DNA from 2 places in the Bacillus hominis genome. Region 2 is predicted to be linked to the other one. Evidence: predicted binding sites of a transcription regulator. Region 2 holds the regulator's gene; the other holds the start of a gene.

Region 1 (9,896 bases), 2.9 Mb from region 2:
AAAAAGAATTGTCCTTTTAATATATAGAAACCAATGACCGTAATGGTTTTATTAGATGGGCATACGGTTCGCCGACGAGCATAACGATTTTATCTTCTTTGTAACCAAGTTTTTCATATAGTGAAAAAGCGCGTTTGTTTTCTAAATTAACAAGTAAGGCGATTTTTTCATGCCCTTTTTCAGTTGCATGAAGTTCAGCTGCATCGATTAATTTAGAGCCAATGCCACGTCCACTGTACATATTTGAAACTGACAACGTGTCAATATAATACTCATCAAGTTCAGCTTCTTTTTCTAACGTAATGAATTCGTCTTCATGTAGTTCTCTTAAGTGGTGTACGATTGGTGCATCAAGTTGTTCAGCGTCACTACCGTGATAAACGACAATAACTCCAACTACTTTTCCATCTTGTTCAGCCACTAAACAGTTTTCATAGCTCAATCGATTATTTTCTTTTGCGAACCATGTTTCAAGCCCTAGTATTACTTTTGCTTCAATTGTGCTACCTGTGATTTTTTCAGCAATTTCGTGCAGAGCGTCATACAGTAAAGGTGCTACTCCTACCGCATCTGTCTTTTTTGCTTTCCGAATCATAGTATCCCTCCTAGTTCTATGTATATATTGTAGCATAAAATAAAATAACAAACAGTGGCTTGGAACTTTGTTGTACAGAGCGTCAAAAAGTTTGATATAGAGAAGTAGCTATGTTAGTATATGATATTTAGTGCGAATATAATAAAGTGATATAGCTATAAAAATAATAAAAGTGAATTATATAATAGTAACGGGATAATTTTACCGTTGTCGACATATAGAAGATGCGATAAAATAAACTATTGCAGAGAGGTGAAATACATGGATAAACAATTAGCAAATGCAATTTTGGATCAGCTGAAAAATGGTGAAATAAAGGAGTATGTTGCGACGAAAGATGTATTTTATACGTTCAGGGAAGTTGTTGTAAGTCGAGAAGATTTTAAACATATTATCGGGAACGCACAGCGCGGTGGACAGGTAATTTATACATATTCAGAAACACCACGTTCATAAAGTGAAACTTTAATCAGTGGGGGCATCCCCCACTGATTATTAGTTGAACCAATCGGGCATTTACGGGCAGTTATCTCCCACCTGACTTCCTTGTATCCATCGAATTTCAAGGTGGGAGTCTTACTGCCCGAAAATAGCGGGATAAATAGAAGATAAAGGAGAGGAGAATTATGGGAGATTTTAAACAAGGCATATTGCCACATTGGGATTATATGTGGAAAGATAGAGCTGGGAATAGGTTTATGGGAATGGTTATGTATCCAGAGAAACGAAAATGTTCAGCAAAAATGCTTCAGAAAATAAAAAGAGCATATGAGCAAGCAGTAGAAATTAAAGTAACTGTACAAGTTCAACATACATATCAGTACGTAGAGGGAATGATCGTATACTTTGATGAAGAAGCTCCTGTATGTACAATGCTCGATAAAGATGAGAATCCACATCATATATTTGTAAAAGATATTTTGCGTATTGAGCACTCTGAATAATTTTTTTCATAAATAAATTGAAGTTCCATAATAATAATCTTTTTCTATAATAGTTATCTTTTAGTATGTAACGAGGAACGAAAGAGTATGTATAATATTTAATAAAGTAAAATTGATAAATGTAATCGTTTTTTGGAACAGATTATCGTTTAAGGTCTGTTCTTTTTTGCGTGATGCTGGAGAAATATATTACTCCAGCATTTACTGTTTTATGACAAAAAATATTGTTAACTTTTTTTAAAATAAGGTTAAATTCGTTGACAACTTTTTTGAAAAGCACTTTATTGACATGAGTTTTAGAATGTTGTTTCATAGTCTTTGTATTGAAAAAAATCGACGGTCATGTCGAAAAGTAAAAGTTAAAAAAAGAAAGAATTTATACATATATCTTGTGTCTTATTTTGAAACGTAATACAATATATAGAGAAATCAAGAAACGACATACAGAGAATATAGATTGGAGAGGGAGGGTCGGAAATGTTAGTTGCATATGATTCTATGACAGGAAACGTGAAGCGTTTCATCCACAAATTAAATATGCCGGCCGTTCAAATTGATGAAGCTCTAGTATTAGATGAAGACTTTATTCTTATTACGTATACAACAGGTTTTGGCAATGTACCGGAACGTGTTTTAGACTTTTTAGAACGCAATAATGAAAAATTAAAAGGCGTATCTGCAAGTGGCAATCGTAATTGGGGAGACATGTTTGGTGCAAGTGCTGACAAAATTTCTACTAAATATGAAGTGCCTATTGTATCAAAATTTGAGTTATCTGGAACAAATAATGATGTAGAATATTTTAAAGAAAGGGTGCGGGAGATTGCGACACATTGAACTGAATAATGAAATCACGCAAATGCAGGACGGTTTTTATCAGCTTCATAAAGATAAAGAGGCATTAGAAGTCTTTATGGAAGAAGCTAGAGAGAATACCGTTCATTTTAATAGCGTGGCAGAGCGAATGGAGTATATGAAAGAACACGATTACTATTACAACGTTCTGGACGAGTATAACTTGGAGGAAGTAGAAGGAGTATATAACATCGCTTATGGTGAAAACTTCGAGTTCCAATCTTATATGGCAGCATCTAAGTTCTATAAAGATTATGCGTTAAAAACGAATGATCAAAAACAATACTTAGAAAGCTATGAAGATCGTGTAGCAATTGTTTCATTATACTTAGGACGCGGTGATGTTGCGAAGGCAAAACACTTCGCAAGCATGATTGTAAAACAAAACTACCAACCAGCGACACCAACCTTTTTAAATGCGGGAAGAAGCAGAAGAGGAGAAATGGTGTCTTGTTTCTTGTTAGAGATGGATGATAGCTTAAATTCAATCGGCTTTAACATTAATACTGCAATGCAATTATCGAAAATCGGTGGTGGAGTAGCTTTAAACTTATCTAAGCTACGCGCACGTGGTGAGCAAATTAAAGGTATCGAAAATGCCGCAAGTGGTGTAGTGCCTGTTATGAAATTGCTTGAAGATTCGTTTTCATATGCGAATCAACTTGGTCAACGAAAAGGTGCCGGCGCTGTATACTTAAACATTTTCCATTGGGATATTATTGAATTCCTTGATACAAAAAAAATAAATGCCGATGAGAAGAGCCGTATTCAGTCTCTATCAATCGGAATTATCGTTCCAAGTAAGTTCTTTGAGCTTGCTGAGAAAAACGAACCTTTCCATGTTTTCGCGCCTTATACAGTATTTAAAGAGTACGGAAAACATTTAGATGATATAGATATCGACGAAATGTACGATGAATTAATGAGCAATCCGAAAGTGAAGAAGAAGCCACTAGATATTAGTGCGCGTGATATGCTTATTAAAATTGCTATGATTCAGCTTGAGTCTGGTTACCCATACTTAATGTTTAAATCAAATGCAAATAACCAACATCCACTGAAGGATATTGGAACTGTGAAGATGTCGAACTTGTGTTAAATATGTAGCACCTTCTAGTAGAAATGCTAGTCGAAAACTCCGTTAAACGGGGAAAGCCTCAAGTTTGAGGTAACCTACCGTGCTAAATCTTATCTTAGAATGAAAATATAAAAGTTCAGAATGTATCTTATTATTTTGTATAGCAGAGTTATTGAACAACATAAAGTAATAAGAGATTTTCTGAAAGATTAAGATAAGTAAAAGCCTAACGACTATCCCTTATGGGAGTAGAGCGCAAGCGATTGGCGTTCGAAAAGCGGAGCACCTAACCAGGTAATGCTGTAGGTGATGATATAGTCTGTCCTGTATGGTGACATACAGCAGTTGCATGAGCAACGGACCGAGCAGTAGCGAACTCGGTTGAACATTCGAGACAGAAATCTTCCAGCTACAAGAAACTTCTGAAATAAATGATTACGGTACAGAAGACATTATCCGTCGTGATATTAACTGTAACTTAGGATCGTTAAATATCGTAAACGTAATGGAAAATAAAGAAATTCGTGAAGCAGTTCATGCGGGAATGGAAGCTTTAACAGCTGTTTCTGATATGACGATCATTCCGAATGCCCCAACTGTGAAAAAAGCAAATGATGAGCTTCATTCAGTTGGACTTGGTGCAATGAACTTACACGGATATTTAGCAAAAAATAAAATCGCTTATGAAAGTGCTGAAGCGAAAGAATTCGCTCGTACATTCTTTATGATGTTAAATTACTACTCGATTGAGAAAAGTATGGAAATCGCTAAAGAAAAAGACGAAACATTTAAAGACTTCGATAAGTCTGATTATGCGAACGGCACATACTTTGAAAAGTATGAAACAACAGATTACAGCCCAGTAACTGAAAAAGTTCAGCAACTATTTGAAGGAATTCATATTCCAACAAAAGAAGATTGGACAAGTTTAAAAGAGCAAGTGAAGAAGAATGGATTATATAATTCATATCGTCTTGCAATCGCTCCTACACAATCTATCAGTTACGTTCAAAATGCAACTTCAAGCGTAATGCCGATCGTAAGTCAAATCGAATCAAGAACGTATGCGAATGCGACAACATATTATCCAATGCCGTATTTATCAAAAGATACGTTCTGGTACTATAAATCGTCTTACGATATGAATCAGTTTAAACTAATTGATTTAATCGCAGAAATTCAAGAGCATATTGATCAAGGAATTAGTACGATTCTTTACGTTAATAGTGATATTTCAACACGTGAGTTAGCACGTTACTACATCTATGCGCATAAAAAAGGCTTAAAGAGTCTGTACTATACAAGAACACGTAAGTTAAGTGTGGAAGAGTGCGTGGCTTGTACCGTTTAATATAAAAAGTGTGACATTATGAGCAGGGTTTTCTGAACCCTGCTCATGCTTAGTTATCAATTTTTCATGTTTATTTAGAGAAGGGGCGATTGAATGCGTGCGGTAAACTGGAACAAAAAAGAAGATGATTTTAGTTTAATGTTTTGGAAGCAAAACATCGCTCAGTTTTGGACAGAAGAAGAAATCGCGGTATCTTCTGACAAAAATACTTGGGCACAATTATCAAAAGAAGAGCAGGTTGCTTATAAGCGCGTATTAGGTGGTTTAACACTTTTAGATACGAAACAAGGCGGCGAAGGGATGCCACTTGTACTTGTTCATCTTGAAAATTTACAAGCGAAAAGTGTATTAGCTTTCATGGGAGCTATGGAAGAAGTACATGCGAAGAGTTACAGTCATATTTTCACAACGTTAGCTACGGAAGAAGAAATTGATGATATTTTTGAATGGGTAGATAATCATCCATTACTTGAGAAAAAGGCTGGTATTGTTACTAGTTACTATCGTCGTTTATTAAAGCCTGAAGTAACGAAAAAAGAGCTATACATGGCAATGGTAGCAAGTGTATTCTTAGAAAGTTACTTATTCTATAGTGGATTCTTCTATCCACTTTACTTAGCAGGTCAAGGCAAATTGACGGCAAGTGGTGAGATTATTAACCTAATAATTCGTGATGAGTCCATTCACGGCGTATTCGTCGGTATTTTAGCACAACAAATCTTCGCAGAACTTTCTGCAGAAGATCAACAAGAAGTGCAAAAGGAAACGCAAGAGTTATTAATGGAACTATATGAAATCGAAATGGCATATACAGAAGAAATTTACACTTCTATCGGTCTTGTAGAAGATGTAAATCGTTTCGTTCGTTACAATGCGAATAAAGGACTTATGAACTTAGGACTTGAGCCGAAGTTTGAGGAAGAAGAAATTAACCCAATCGTTTTAAATGGTTTACGTACAGATACGAAAAACCATGATTTCTTCTCGGTAAAAGGAAATGGTTACGTAAAAGCAACGAACGTTGAAAAGTTAGCAGACGATGACTTCGTATTCAATTTTTAATATAGTGTTATAGAAAAAGCTGTCTTTATAGAAAAGACAGCTTTTTTGTTATGAATAGTTTACATAACGTTATTATTTCATGAAAATATTTTTATCTCGTAAAAGTATAATTTATGAGGAAGTGAAAATAAAAAACGGATTAAAGTTCTGTTTTTTTTATATTTAGCAGTATGAGAGATTGAATAACTTATGTCAAAATGAATAAAAAATGATAAGAAGTGAGGCCTAATTCCACCTATATGTTCTTTTTCGGAGTGCTTTTTTTGACTACAGAAATATTGGCTCGAAAATTGCATGGATATTTAAAAACAAAAGGAAATTGTAATAGATTGTGTGAGATATACAGTCGTTTGAAAACGCTTCCTTTTAACTGTCGATTTTTAAATGGAAATTAGATAGAGAAAGTAGGGGGAATGATAGGTGGGAAAAGTAGTTGGTTTAAAACGTTCATTAGGGCTGTGGTCAATTGTTATGCTAGGGGTCGGGTACATGACACCGATGGTTGGATTTGATACGTTTGGAATTGTTTCGGAAAAAACGGGTGGACATGTGCCAGGAGCTTATTTGATTGCATTAGCGGGGATGTTGTTTACCGCTGCAAGCTACGGCAAAATGGTAAAGGTTTTTCCTACCGCAGGATCTGCTTATACGTATACACAGAAGACGATTAGTGCAAGGCTTGGGTTTCTTGTTGGATGGTCCGCGTTATTGGATTATTTGTTTCTACCGATGGTGAACGCACTATTAACGAGAATTTATATGTCAGCATTTTTCCCAAGTGTTCCTAATTGGGTATGGGTCATTGGCTTTGTTCTCCTGATTACATTAATAAACATGATTAGCGTAAATGTTACTGCTAATTTCAATACGTTCTTAGTAATATTTCAAGTGTTAGTAATGGCCGTGTTTGTTTTTCTAGTTATAAAAGGCTTATTATCGGGAGAGGGAACAGGAGAAATCTTTTCCATTCAGCCGTTTTTTCAATCAGATATACAAATATCACCGTTAGTTGCAGGTGCGACAATTCTTTGTTTCTCATTTTTAGGTTTTGATGCAGTAACTACATTTTCAGAAGAGACACCAAACGCGGAGAAAACAATTCCTCGAGCTATTTTTCTTACTGCTTTAATCGGTGGAGTTTTATTCATTACTACTACGTATTTTACACAATCTATGTTTCCAGATACATCTGTATTTAAAAATCAAGAATCAGCATCTCCAGAAATTGCACTATATGTTGGTGGGAAATTATTTCAAGCTTTCTTTTTAGTAGGAACCCTTATGGGGACACTTGCGTCCGGTTTAGCTTCTCATACAAGTGTATCCAGGTTATTATACGTAATGGGGCGAGATAATGTAATTCCGAAGAAAATATTCGGATACATTCATCCTCGATGGCGAACTCCAGTATATAACATTATTATTGTAGGGATTATTTCACTCTCCGCTATATTCATTGATTTAGAAACGGCAGCATCCCTTATTAACTTTGGAGCGCTTATTGCATTTACATTTGTTAATTTATCTGTAATTTTCTACTATGTAATTAAGAAAAAAAGATATAAAACGATAAAAGACTGTTTAAATTTCTTAGTGATGCCTATTTTAGGTGCTGCTACTGTAGCAGTACTATGGTTTAACCTCAATATCCATTCACTTATTTTGGGACTTGGCTGGGCTGCTATTGGAATTGGGTACCTTCTATATATTACGAACATGTTTCGTTCAGCTCCTCCGCAAATGCATTTTGAAGAAGTACAGGAAATATAAAGTGAAACTATAATCAGTGGGGGTTTGTTCATCCCCCACTGATTATTAGCCTTCACCAATCGGGCGTTTACGGGCAGCCCGACTCCAACCTAACTTCTTTGCTCCAGCCGAATTTTGAGGTGGGAGTTTTACTGCCCACAAATAGCGGGATAAAAAGCAAAAGACATCGGGAATGGATCCGATGTTTTTTGCTTTGAAGATTGGGAAACCATGCAGTATTGCATAATTCATTCAAAGATTCATAAGGAAGAGGGGGAAGGCTAGGGAGTATGGCTGATAAATGATGATCAATATAGTATTTTCATTTGGCACAATTATTGCTTTGTACAATTAGTAACAATATAAAAGCGGGGTGTTATGGTCGTAATCCAAGCAGAAAACAAATGCAGTTGAACTTGAAAATCATTTCATTGAAGGTGGTTGCGCAATTGTAGGGATATTACGTCTAATATGCTAGTTGCATTTTTAACCTAAAGGAGGGACCAAATGAAACTGGATATTTTATTAGAAGAAGTGGAGAGACAACAAATCGGCTATTATTGCATTTTGTCGAATAGTCATCGTTACGATATAGCTGTTACGTATTCGCAACAGTTTCTTGGAAAAGCAATGGTTACCTCAATTCAAAATGGGAGAATGGTTTTATTAAGTCAAGAAGATATTGGAGAGGAACAATATTGGGCACCAAGGCTAGGAATTGAGGTAGAAGATATAGAAGAGATTCAAAGCTTTTTCTATACGATTCTTCAGTCACAAAGGTTAGAAGAACAATATTAATAGAATACAAGAAAGGGATGATTGATTGTGTATTATGATATTATTACGAGTCCATGTTATGGAATAATTGAAAAGGTGTCTATTGATAAGGATTCTCGAATTTATGAATGGGAGCCATTATTCTCTATTAAAGATATGAATGGTAAACTGGAAGTAATTAAGATGGGATGTAGTGGAGAAGTTCAATCTTTAGAAGTAGAGGCAGGAGATAAAGTAATTCCAGGTATGGTATTAGCTTATATTCAAGAAGATCTTTTTGTTAGTGGTAGTGATTAATGATAGAACAATGAGGAAGATGGAGGCGTTCATCTTCCTTTTTTTTATTAGGTAAAGGAAAAAACGCTTTATTTTCAGATTAATTAAAAAAATCTGTATTTAATGATACAATACAAATTAAATAGTTCAAAGGAGGAATAGCAGAATGTTTTCCATTGCTCATAAAAAAATTAGACCTATTGTCTCTCTACCTATCGATCAATCTGAAAAGGAATGGAATATAGATGTTAAAAATATAAAAGAATCTTTTCTATTTTTAAAAAGAGGGGAGAAATTATTTGCATACGTTCATGTGAAGGATCTGCTATCAAATAGTAAGGGATTAACTTCTAAAGTATTGCTTTCAAATGCTATTTCACTAGATACAATATGTCATCTTAGTAAAGATATTTCTTTAACAGCTCTTTTTCAAATTATTGGAGCGCCAATTGTCATAGTAAAAAATGAAATGGATGAGCTAACAGGATATATAAGAAGAGAGGATGTTTTTGCAGAACTATTTAAACAAGAAAATCAGAGTGTTGATATATTGAAAATTATTTTAACGTCTATTCCAATGGGAATTTTTGTAGTAGATCGTGAAAAGAAAATTGTAAATTGCAATGAGTCTGGTTTGAAGATGATTAAATCGACTCCTGAAAAAGTTATGAATGTACCAGCAGAACTGATTTTTAATGAAGAACACATTAATAACGTATTTACAACGGGAAAAACGATCTTGAATCAATTACAAATCACAAATGAGATGGGTGTATTAGTTGACTATAGTCCGATTCCAAACTTTGATCAAAGTATTGAAGGAATGGTTATTATTGTGCAAGATTTGCCGATGGTCGAGGACATGGCGATGGAAATTGAATATATAAAGGATTTAAATAAAGATTTACATGCAATCTTGTCTAGTATTTATGATGAAATATTAGTTGTTAATCATAAAGGGGAATTAATTCGTTATAGTGAAACTGTTATCAATGATTTTTGGGGGAGTAATTTGAAAGACCTTTTAGGAAAAAATCTTTTAGACCTAGAAAAGAAAGGATTATTTAGTCCATCTGTTACACGATTAGTGTTGGAAAAACAAAAAAAGGTATCAGTTGTACAAGAAACAAAAAGCGGAAGAAAAATATTAGCAGTTGGAAACCCTGTATTTAATGAAAACGGAGAGCTTCATCGTATTATTATTGCCTC
Region 2 (9,896 bases):
TGAACGTCAAGTTTTGGACCGTAGAATGCCGCTTCACCTTCAGCTTCATAGTAATCAAGACCCATTTCATCCATAGCTTCTTTTAACATACCTTGTGCTTTTTCCCACATCTCGTCATCAGCATAATACTTTTTAGTATCTGCTGGATCACGATAAGATAAACGGAATGAGTAGTTTTCTAAACCGAAATCTTTGTACACTTCTAGAGTTAAGTTCACAACGCGTTTTAACTCTTCTTTAATTTGATCTGGACGAACGAAAATGTGCGCATCGTTTAAAGTCATTCCGCGTACACGTTGTAATCCAGATAACGCACCTGACATTTCATAGCGGTGCATTGTTCCAAGTTCCGCAATACGGATTGGTAATTCACGGTAGCTGTGAATATCATTTTTATAAACCATCATGTGGTGAGGGCAGTTCATTGGACGAAGAACTAACTCTTCATTATCCATTTCCATTGATGGGAACATGCCATCACGGTAATGGTTCCAGTGACCAGAAGTTTCATAAAGCTCTCTGCTTCCTAATACTGGAGTGTATACGTGATCATAACCTAAGCTTGCTTCTTTATCAACGATGTAACGCTCGATAATACGGCGAATTGTTGCACCTTTTGGTAACCAAAGTGGTAAACCTTGTCCTACTTTTTGGCTATTAGTAAATAGTTTTAATTCTTTACCTAATTTACGGTGATCTCGCTCTTTCGCTTCTTCAAGCATACGTAAGTGCTCATCTAATTCTGCTTTCTTAACGAATGCAGTACCGTAAATACGTTGTAGCATTTTATTATTGCTATCGCCGCGCCAGTAAGCACCAGCAACACTTAATAATTTAAACACTTTAATTTTCCCTGTAGATGGAAGGTGAACACCACGGCAAAGGTCGAAGAATTCGCCTTGCTCATAGATTGAAATAACTGCATCTTCTGGAAGATCGTTAATTAAATCTAATTTTAACTCATCGCCGATTTCTTCAAAGCGACGAAGTGCTTCTGCACGTGGTACTTCATGACGAACGATTTCTAAGTTCTCGTTCACGATTTTTTGCATTTCTTTTTCGATTTTCTTGAAGTCTTCAACTGTAATTGCTTCTTCCATATCGATATCGTAGTAGAAGCCATTTTCGATTACTGGACCAATGCCAAGCTCAAGCTTAACATCTTTATATAAACGTTTTAACGCTTGTGCTAAAAGGTGGGCTGTTGAATGGCGTAAAATGTATAAGCCATCTTCAGAATCTAATGTAATAATAGAAACTGCACCATCTTCTTCGATTGGTGTAACAAGATCGATCATCTCATCGTTTAATTTTCCAGCCACAGCTTTTTTCTTTAAGCCTGGGCTAATAGAAGCTGCGATTTCTTCAGTTGTTACTCCTTTTGGAAACTCCTTCACAGCTCCATCAGGGAAAGTAATTTTAACTACATCTGCCATCACTGGTCACTCCTCTTTTTTTTCAAAATAAAAAACACTCATCCCATAAAAAGGGACGAGTGTTGAATTCGTGGTTCCACCCTTGTTCCAATTAACCTTATCGTTAATTGCTCAAGTTCAACATAACGGTGTTGTCCGTTAGCAATTACTAGAAAAACGTTCACTGCTAAAGTTTAGAGGTGGTAAGTAATAATCCCGTACTAGGAAGCTCACACCCTAAGGCTTCCCTCTCTGAAAATCGTAGAAAACTACCCATGTCCTCATCATAACATTTCGATATATTTCATTTATGTAGGTAATTATATGCTCAAAAACTTAGAAAATCAAGGGCGTTACCTTTATTTTTTAAATTTTTCACATTGCGCTCAAATTCATGTAATCCATGTAGTTGCACTCGTTCCTGAAATACATTTCGCAAAGTAATAATCATATTATGATCTTGTTCTTTCGTATATAAATAAATCTTTTTCGGCGAAATAGAAAGAAGTGGTGCAATTACTTTCGTATCGATATATACATCCTGTTTCTTTAATAATTCTTCATCTATATATTGAACCAATTTCTCCTGTTTTAAACGTCTACCTTTATCATCATAGAAAATAAAACTTTCATCAAAAATAAGATGTACACAGGACAAACGTGATTTCCGGCTACTTACTTGTTGGCGAAGTGTCTCAATGAACATTTGATATTCCTGCTCCATCTTATACTCATCAATTGCAACTTCAGCAAGCCTAGCTACCATTTCCCTATATGTACGAAGACGAAAACGAACGTATGATGAAAACGAGAATGAGAGCGGATCACAAAGCCAATCATTCAAAGACGAAGCAATATAAGATTCAAATTTTTGACGTGTTAAATCACGAGCTACTCCTTTTCTTCTTTCCTTTAAAATCTCATGTGCCATATGCAATATTTGATGACACTCTTCTTGTTCTTCATAAAAAAACTTTTCCTTTAAAATGGTATGAATCCATTCATTTTGTTTCACATTCATAATGAAATATAGTAATACTGGCAATAAAATCTTTTCAATATAATTCGATTCACATAATGGTATATGAATAACAACCTTTTGTTCGTTTAAATATACACTTGTTTCCTTATATAAGGATTCCGTTCTTTTCGTTAGTTGTCTGTATACGTGCACAGCATCATTTTTTTCTTCGAAGCAAATTTCAATCACTTTTGTCCCCCCTTTTATCCCCGCTCTAAAGGATTGCATCTATACGTTACAAATCCTATAAGAGTCCGATCTATGGAAGTTCACTCTTAGTAGAAACCTATCTCCCATCGTTAGAACATCCACTCGATATGGCTTGCTAATTTTATATATATTAAGGGAGGGAGAAAAAAATGATACAAGCTACTCTGAAAAAATGATTAAAATAAAGTGAAACTTTAATCAGTGGAGGTTTTGTCCATCCTCCACTGATTATTAGCCTTCACCAATCGGGCTTTTACGGGCAGCCCGACTCCCACCTAACTTCTTTGCTTTACAGCCGAATTTTGAGGTGGGAGTCTTACTGCCCGGCAAATAGCGGGATAAAAAAGAGCAAGCTTCTCAGCTCGCTCTTTACTTATTACGACGGTTCTTCCCACCAATCGGAATTGGTTTCGCTAAATATCTAATTCGTTCCATAATACGAGCTGCTTTCATTTTTTCTGCTTCACCGCGCTGTGTATACGTTAAATGATGTTCCAACTCCTTAAAATCAAAGTTAGATGTAAAGAACGTCGGTAAGTTTTCTAACATACGGAACTGCAAAATTGCGCCGAGCACATCATCACGTACAAAGCTTGACATCGCTTCTGCTCCAATATCATCTAACATTAAAACTTGTACGCGTTTCACCGCATCAATCTTTTCGCCAATCGAATTATCTTGAATCGAACTTTTAATTTCACGTAAAAATTCTGGAAAGTATACGAGCATCGAACTTATTTTCTTTTGAGCAAGCTCATTCGCAATTGCCCCTAAAAGATACGTTTTCCCTACACCAAATTTACCGTACAAATATAAACCTTGCACTTTTTCACCTGGTTTATATGCGCTTAAAAATTCATTCGCTGCCCCAATTGCATCAATACGTGCATCTAAATCGGACGGATCTAAGTTTTCCATCGTTGCCTGTAAAATGTCAGCTGGCATATATACACTTTGAACAAGTTTTTCATATTTTTTTCTCTCATCATATGCTACTTTTCTAATGCAACGATCGTATTGAATATCAATCATCTTACCTTGGATGACGAGCTTCGGCTCATATCCTTGTAGCATATTTTTACATGATCCTAAATTTGGACAATCAGCGCACCCTACACTTTGTCCAATGTATTCATATAACTTCACAAGACTTCGTTCAATCATCGAAGTCGTTACTTCACCTTTATGTTCGTCTATAAATTCTTTCACACGTGGGTGCGCCATTACTTCTGCTTTTAACACTTCATATCTATTTTTAAAGTTTTTATTTTCCATTAACTTCGCAAACGAATTTTGAATATGCTCCATTTCCTCACCTCAAAGAGCGTTCATTCTCTTCTATTAATCACGCTTATATTTTTTTAACACTTCTTCTAATCGCTTCCGTTCATCTTCTAACGAACTTGAATTTTTCTCCACACTCACGTCGTTTTTCACAGTTTCTTTCACTTCTTCTTTCGGCTCTTCTTTAAGCCAATCTGGTACCATTTCGCTTCGTACCGTTTTCTTCGCCGTACGACCTTTTTTCTTCGTCTCAGCCCACTCTTGATATTGACGATTCTCTTCTTTCGCTAGCGCCATCGCCTCACCTACTGTACCGACCTTTTTTCGCGCCCAATGTCCAGCAATCTTCTCGACATACGTTTTAGCAAGCTTCATATCTGAGCGTAGCATAACGTAATAAATAAGTACATTCACAACCCCTGGCGTTAACTTTTGGTTTATCATTACATCCTCAACGATTTGCAAGTCCGCTTTCGTCGCCTCTGCACCGCCTGAAATCTCTTTCAACAGTTGTTTTGGCGAGATTTCCTCTAACTGCTTCATTAGCATCTCTTCTTGCGTAGATGGTTCTTTCTCTTTCATGGTACGAGCAGCATGAGGTTGCACCCTTTCACTTAATACAGGTAATGCTTGACCATTTTCGAATTGATACCAATCGCGTGCTCCCTTCCGAAGCCTTTCGATATCAATTGTTTGTATCTCTGTCACTGCGCCAAGAACGATATTTTGCATCGATAACACATCCACACCGTACACATAAGCGAGTGTAATGACACATTCTCTCACTTGATCTGTAATCGCCTTTTTAGGAACAAGCGCTGATAGTCCTTCTACAAATAAAGAGAAATCAAAGAAATCATTCCAAACTTTCGGAGCATCCCCATTCTCGTTACTTGGCATAGTTGTCGTTTTCGGGATACGCAGTTCTTCTTGCGCATATTCAAACTGACCTGGGTTAAACGAATCAAATACATCGTTGAAGGAGCGCGTAACATTTTCATAAGAAGCAAAATCGAATTCTTCTTCTAAGAAATATTGCTTTACTTGGTTGTATTTTGTCCGACTCAAGCGATTATATAAAAAGATACTTAAAACAATATCATCAAAAAACTGCTTCGGAGATAAAGGTGGTTGCAATTCATATATAAACATTCGAATATCTTTTTCTTTCTTAATATATACATTTAAAAGACCAATCGCTTCTAACTTTACTCGTTCCCCATATATTTCAGGAAGTTGCATTTGCATAGTCACCATAAGAGAGTGATGTGTATTCTCTTTTCCAAACACACGATCTTGCTCTAACTCTCCCCATAGCGTCATGTATAAGCTAAAAGCTCTACTACCTATTAACGGCTGATACAACATCGTTAATACTTTCCGGTCGTAATTATGTAACAACCCTTTCGCACTTACTTTATAACGATCAATCGGCAATAGCTCCATCCATGACTGTTTTTCCATTCTTGCTTTTCCTTTCTCTCATCCAATCTAACCTATATTTCACTCGTTCTATCTTTATTATATAATTTATTCCGCTATTTGCGGACAGTAAGACTCCCACCTCAAAATTCGGCGAATGCGAGGAAGTTAGGTGGGAGATAAATTCCCGTAAGTGCCCGATTGGTGAAGGCTAATAATTATTGGGGATGAACCACCCAATGATTAAAGTTTCACTTTATTAGCGAAAAAGAGCTATTAGCTTCCGCTTCTAGCTCTCTTATCTCGTTTACTTACAGTATATAAAGAGATTCCTTCTACTCTCTCTCTTTTTGCAGTATATCTTTTAATTCTTCAATAAATACATTTAAATCTTTAAATTGACGATACACAGAAGCAAAACGTACGTAAGCAACATCATCAATATCACGAAGTTCTTCCATAACAATTTCACCAATCATATCACTTTTCACTTCTGATATACCTAAGTTACGAAGTTCACGCTCCACACTTTGTGTTACTTCTTCTAACTGCCTTAAAGATACAGGTCTTTTTTCACACGCTTTAATTAAACCGCGTAAAATTTTCTCTTTATTAAACTCTTCTCGTGTTCCTTCTTTTTTAACAACGATAAGAGGTGATTCTTCTACTCTTTCAAATGTCGTAAAGCGACTTAAACAACTTTCACACTCTCTTCTTCTTCGAATAGAACGCCCCTCGTCTACCGGACGCGAATCTAACACTCTTGTGCCATTATGAAAACAGGATGGACAACGCAATTCATTCACTCCTTTACAATATAATCTTTATTCTTTCGCTACTCACCTACATGTGAAAATATATATACAATATTATATAACTCATTCTTCTACAATGACCACTCTAAGTTATTACATATCGTGATCCTATTTTATATAAACTAAAAAAGAGGTGCATTATACACCTCTTTACATTTTAAATCAATTATGTTCTTTTTTAAAGAGCTTTTGTTTCTCTCTGCTTAATTTCGAAGCTACCAGTGCCTCGAGGAAGCTCGATGCTCTCACGCGTTTTCGCGTTTAAACCTTCTGCAATATATTCTGCAGCAACATTTGGATCAATACGATCCCCACAAGTATAAACATCAATACTTGCATAACCGTGCTCCGGAAAGCTATGAATTGTTAAATGTGATTCCGAGATAATTACCACTCCACTTACACCTTGTGGTGCAAATTTATGAAAAGCAACCTCACGTACTTCAGCACCAGCTCTTAGTGCTGCATCCACAAATAATTGTTCAATATACGGCATGTCATTAAGCTTGTCGAAATCGCAATCCCAAAGTTCAGCGATTACGTGACGACCCATCGTATCCATAGTATCCATTCTACAGTTCCCCCTTGTAAATTTATTCTAACTGTTCGAATTGAAAACTAATTTGCAATTTGGCTTGCTCCACTACCACGGGGGAAAGTTAGTCCAGAGAGGTCCTAACCCTTTAAGTAGCGACTACGTACCTCAGCTCTTAAGTTTACGAGTGTTAGTATACTTTGTTTATTTTCATTTTGCAACAACAGTTTTTTCGATTTTCTGTCATAATTTCCTCTTTACTTTTCCCTAAAAAAAATAAATGATTCACAAATACAGTAATCACAACGTTTTTGGTATGTCCACTATTTGAAAATATACCCATATAATTTTTTTCTTTTCAGAAAAAAATAAAAAAAGAGAGCAAATATTCACTTGCCCTCTCCCTTATTCACTTAAATATGTTGCACATTTTCTTGTTTTGCTAATTCATCAACAACTAACGTTACAAGATCTACAACACGACGAGAGTAGCCCCACTCGTTATCATACCAAGCAAGTACTTTCACTTTACGATCACCCATTACCATTGTAGATAAACCATCAATAATAGCTGAGTGTGTATTTGTATTAAAGTCGATAGACACTAAAGGCTCTTCACTGAATTCTACAATTCCTTTTAACGCACCGTTTGCAACAGTTTTGAACGCTTCATTAATATCTTCAACTGTTACATCACGTTTTACGTCTACTACTAAATCAACAAGAGACACGTTTGGTGTTGGTACACGAAGTGCCATACCATGAAGTTTTCCATTTAAATGTGGAAGAACTTTTGCAAGCGCTTTCGCAGCACCCGTCGTTGTAGGAATGATTGACTGTCCGCAAGCACGTGCTCTTCTTAAATCTTTATGTGGGTTATCAATATTTTTTTGGTCATTTGTATAAGCGTGAACAGTTGTCATTAAACCGTTTTCAATTCCAAACTGCTCATCTAACACCTTTACAACAGGTGCTAAACAGTTTGTTGTACAAGATGCATTTGAAATAACGGTATGTTTTGTAATATCTAATTGGTCTTCATTCACACCAACTACAATTGTTACATCTTCATTTTTACCAGGCGCTGTTAAAATAACTTTTTTCGCTCCAGCTTCAACGTGAAGAATTGCTTTTTCTTTTGAATTAAATTTACCAGTTGCTTCAATTACAACTTCAACACCTAGATCTGTCCAAGGCAATTCCTTTGGATCACGGTTGTTTAAAAGGCGAATCATTTTCCCATCTACTAATAAGTGATCTTCAAATGCTTCCACTGTTCCGGCAAACTTACCGTGTACTGTATCATATTTAATTAAATGTGCTAACGTTTCGGACGGATAGCTTGCATTGATTGCTACAATTTCGAATGCGCTTTCTTTTATTGCTTGACGAAACACCATTCTCCCAATACGTCCAAATCCATTAATTGCCACACGAGTCATAATATGTTATCCCCCTTGAATGCGTTATACTATTTATCTCAAATCCCAATATTAGTATAACACAAAAAGGAGGAATGTCACTAAGCATTTTCATTAATTTCACAATTTTTTAATCAATAATGTTCCACTTCTTTAAAATTACCTGTAATTGTGTTTTCGTTCCCATAATTGTGCCATCATTATTTATCACTTCATCTGCATTCTTCACTTTTTCTTCTAATGGCATTTGAGATTGAATACGCACCGTTGCTTCTTCTTCTGAAAAGTTATTTCGTTTCATTAAACGGTCTAATTGTGTATTCGGCGTAACCGCTACAACTAAAACGCGATCAACGAGACTCGTTAATTTACTTTCAAATAAAAGAGGAATATCTAACACAACCGCTTGCACACCTTCTTTTATGTACATTTCCTTTTGCATATTCATTTCCTCACGCACTGCCGGATGAACAATTTTATTTAACTGCAATCGTTTTTCTTCATTATGGAAAACGACACTTCCTAATTTCGGTCGATCCAGTTCTCCGTCTTTTTGTAACACTTCCGTTCCAAATACTTCTACAATTTTGTTATATGCTGGTTTTCCTCGTTCTACAACTTCTCGCGCAATAATATCTGCATCAATAACTGGTATACTTAGCTCGCGAAACATTTGAGACACTGTACTTTTTCCACTTGCAATGCCCCCTGTTAATCCAATTACTACTGTCATCATAATCCCCCTCATAATAAAAGGCGCGAAACTAGTGTTCCACGCCCATACTTACATTTTCCAAATTCCAATAATAATGAGTAATACCCCAGGCAGGAATGTAAATTTTTGTAACCATTTCATATTCGACAAAACCGTACCAAGCTTCATTCCAATAAATAAAAATAAAGAACTCATAACCGCGACTAATATCGCCATCATAGCAGGTGCATAACCTAATAAAGATGCACCAATTCCAGCACCAAACGAATCTACAGAAAGAGCTATACCAAGAAGTAGCGCTTCTCCTGCAGAAATGGTGCCCGATTTATCAAAATCCGCAACAGTCGGTTTCCGTAAAATTTGAATCACTAGTCCTAGTGAAGCAATCTCTAATTTCCAAACCTTCTCCTCTTGCTTCGGTTCTTCTTTTTTATCACTCCGAAAAAATTGGTATAATACCCAAATCCCTATTCCAATAAGAACAAGCCCACCGATACGCGTTGCGATAACAGGTGAAAAAATTTTCGCGATCATATGTCCAATTCCCATTGAAACGAGCATAACAGCCGCTGAACAGATTCCGATAATTATAATTGATCTTAGTGGAATTCTTACGCTCCTTAACCCGTATGTTAGCCCTACACTACAGCTATCTAAGCTTAATGTAAAAGCTAATAAAATAAGAGATAAATAAAGGTACATCGGTAAACTCCTCCCTTATACATAGCTCTGCTGTATGTATATGACAAATGCCTATCCGATGTTATCTCTTTTCTATATTCTAGGCTGACAAATTGGGCAGTAATGTGTTCCTCTTCCACCAACAACTGTTTTTTCTAAAATCGTACCGCAAGTCACACACGGTTCTCCCTTTTTTCCATATACATTTAGAAGTTCTTGGAATGAACCGATTTGCCCTTGCGAATTGATATACGTTCTAATTGTACTTCCGCCTCGCTTCACTGCTTCGCCTAGCGTTGTAACAATCGCTTCGTAAACTCTCTCAATTTCTTCTTCCGTTAAAGATGACGCTTCTCGCTCTGGATGAATATGAGAAC

Evidence for each region. Region 2 encodes NrdR, which represses ribonucleotide reductase genes. Its sites were predicted from a motif close to AACACNATATATNGTGTT; they were not measured.
Region 1: nrdI (class Ib ribonucleoside-diphosphate reductase assembly flavoprotein NrdI) is a predicted target of NrdR. The motif match lies at 1,950-1,967, and genes of this name have one in related genera.

Annotation. Positions count from the first base shown of each region.
Region 1 covers NZ_JAUCFS010000005.1:1,293,072-1,302,967, forward strand. The annotation lists gene QUF93_RS08930 (GNAT family N-acetyltransferase) at 17-595, opposite strand; gene ykzS (protein YkzS) at 857-1,051, shown strand; gene QUF93_RS08940 (hypothetical protein) at 1,222-1,539, shown strand; gene nrdI (class Ib ribonucleoside-diphosphate reductase assembly flavoprotein NrdI) at 2,017-2,376, shown strand; partial or broken gene QUF93_RS08950 (ribonucleotide reductase barrel domain-containing protein) at 2,363-3,490, shown strand; gene QUF93_RS08955 (ribonucleotide reductase barrel domain-containing protein) at 3,873-4,823, shown strand; gene nrdF (class 1b ribonucleoside-diphosphate reductase subunit beta) at 4,917-5,885, shown strand; gene QUF93_RS08965 (APC family permease) at 6,306-7,655, shown strand; gene QUF93_RS08970 (SAV0927 family protein) at 8,142-8,432, shown strand; gene QUF93_RS08975 (biotin/lipoyl attachment domain-containing protein) at 8,460-8,708, shown strand; gene QUF93_RS08980 (sigma 54-interacting transcriptional regulator) at 8,854-9,896, shown strand, end outside.
Region 2 covers NZ_JAUCFS010000005.1:4,164,683-4,174,578, forward strand. The annotation lists gene thrS (threonine--tRNA ligase) at 1-1,436, opposite strand, end outside; T-box leader at 1,485-1,712, opposite strand; gene ytxC (putative sporulation protein YtxC) at 1,744-2,625, opposite strand; gene dnaI (primosomal protein DnaI) at 3,016-3,954, opposite strand; gene QUF93_RS24235 (replication initiation and membrane attachment family protein) at 3,988-5,394, opposite strand; gene nrdR (transcriptional regulator NrdR) at 5,688-6,149, opposite strand; gene speD (adenosylmethionine decarboxylase) at 6,346-6,729, opposite strand; gene QUF93_RS24250 (glyceraldehyde-3-phosphate dehydrogenase) at 7,116-8,144, opposite strand; gene coaE (dephospho-CoA kinase) at 8,254-8,856, opposite strand; gene ytaF (sporulation membrane protein YtaF) at 8,908-9,540, opposite strand; gene mutM (DNA-formamidopyrimidine glycosylase) at 9,613-9,896, opposite strand, start outside.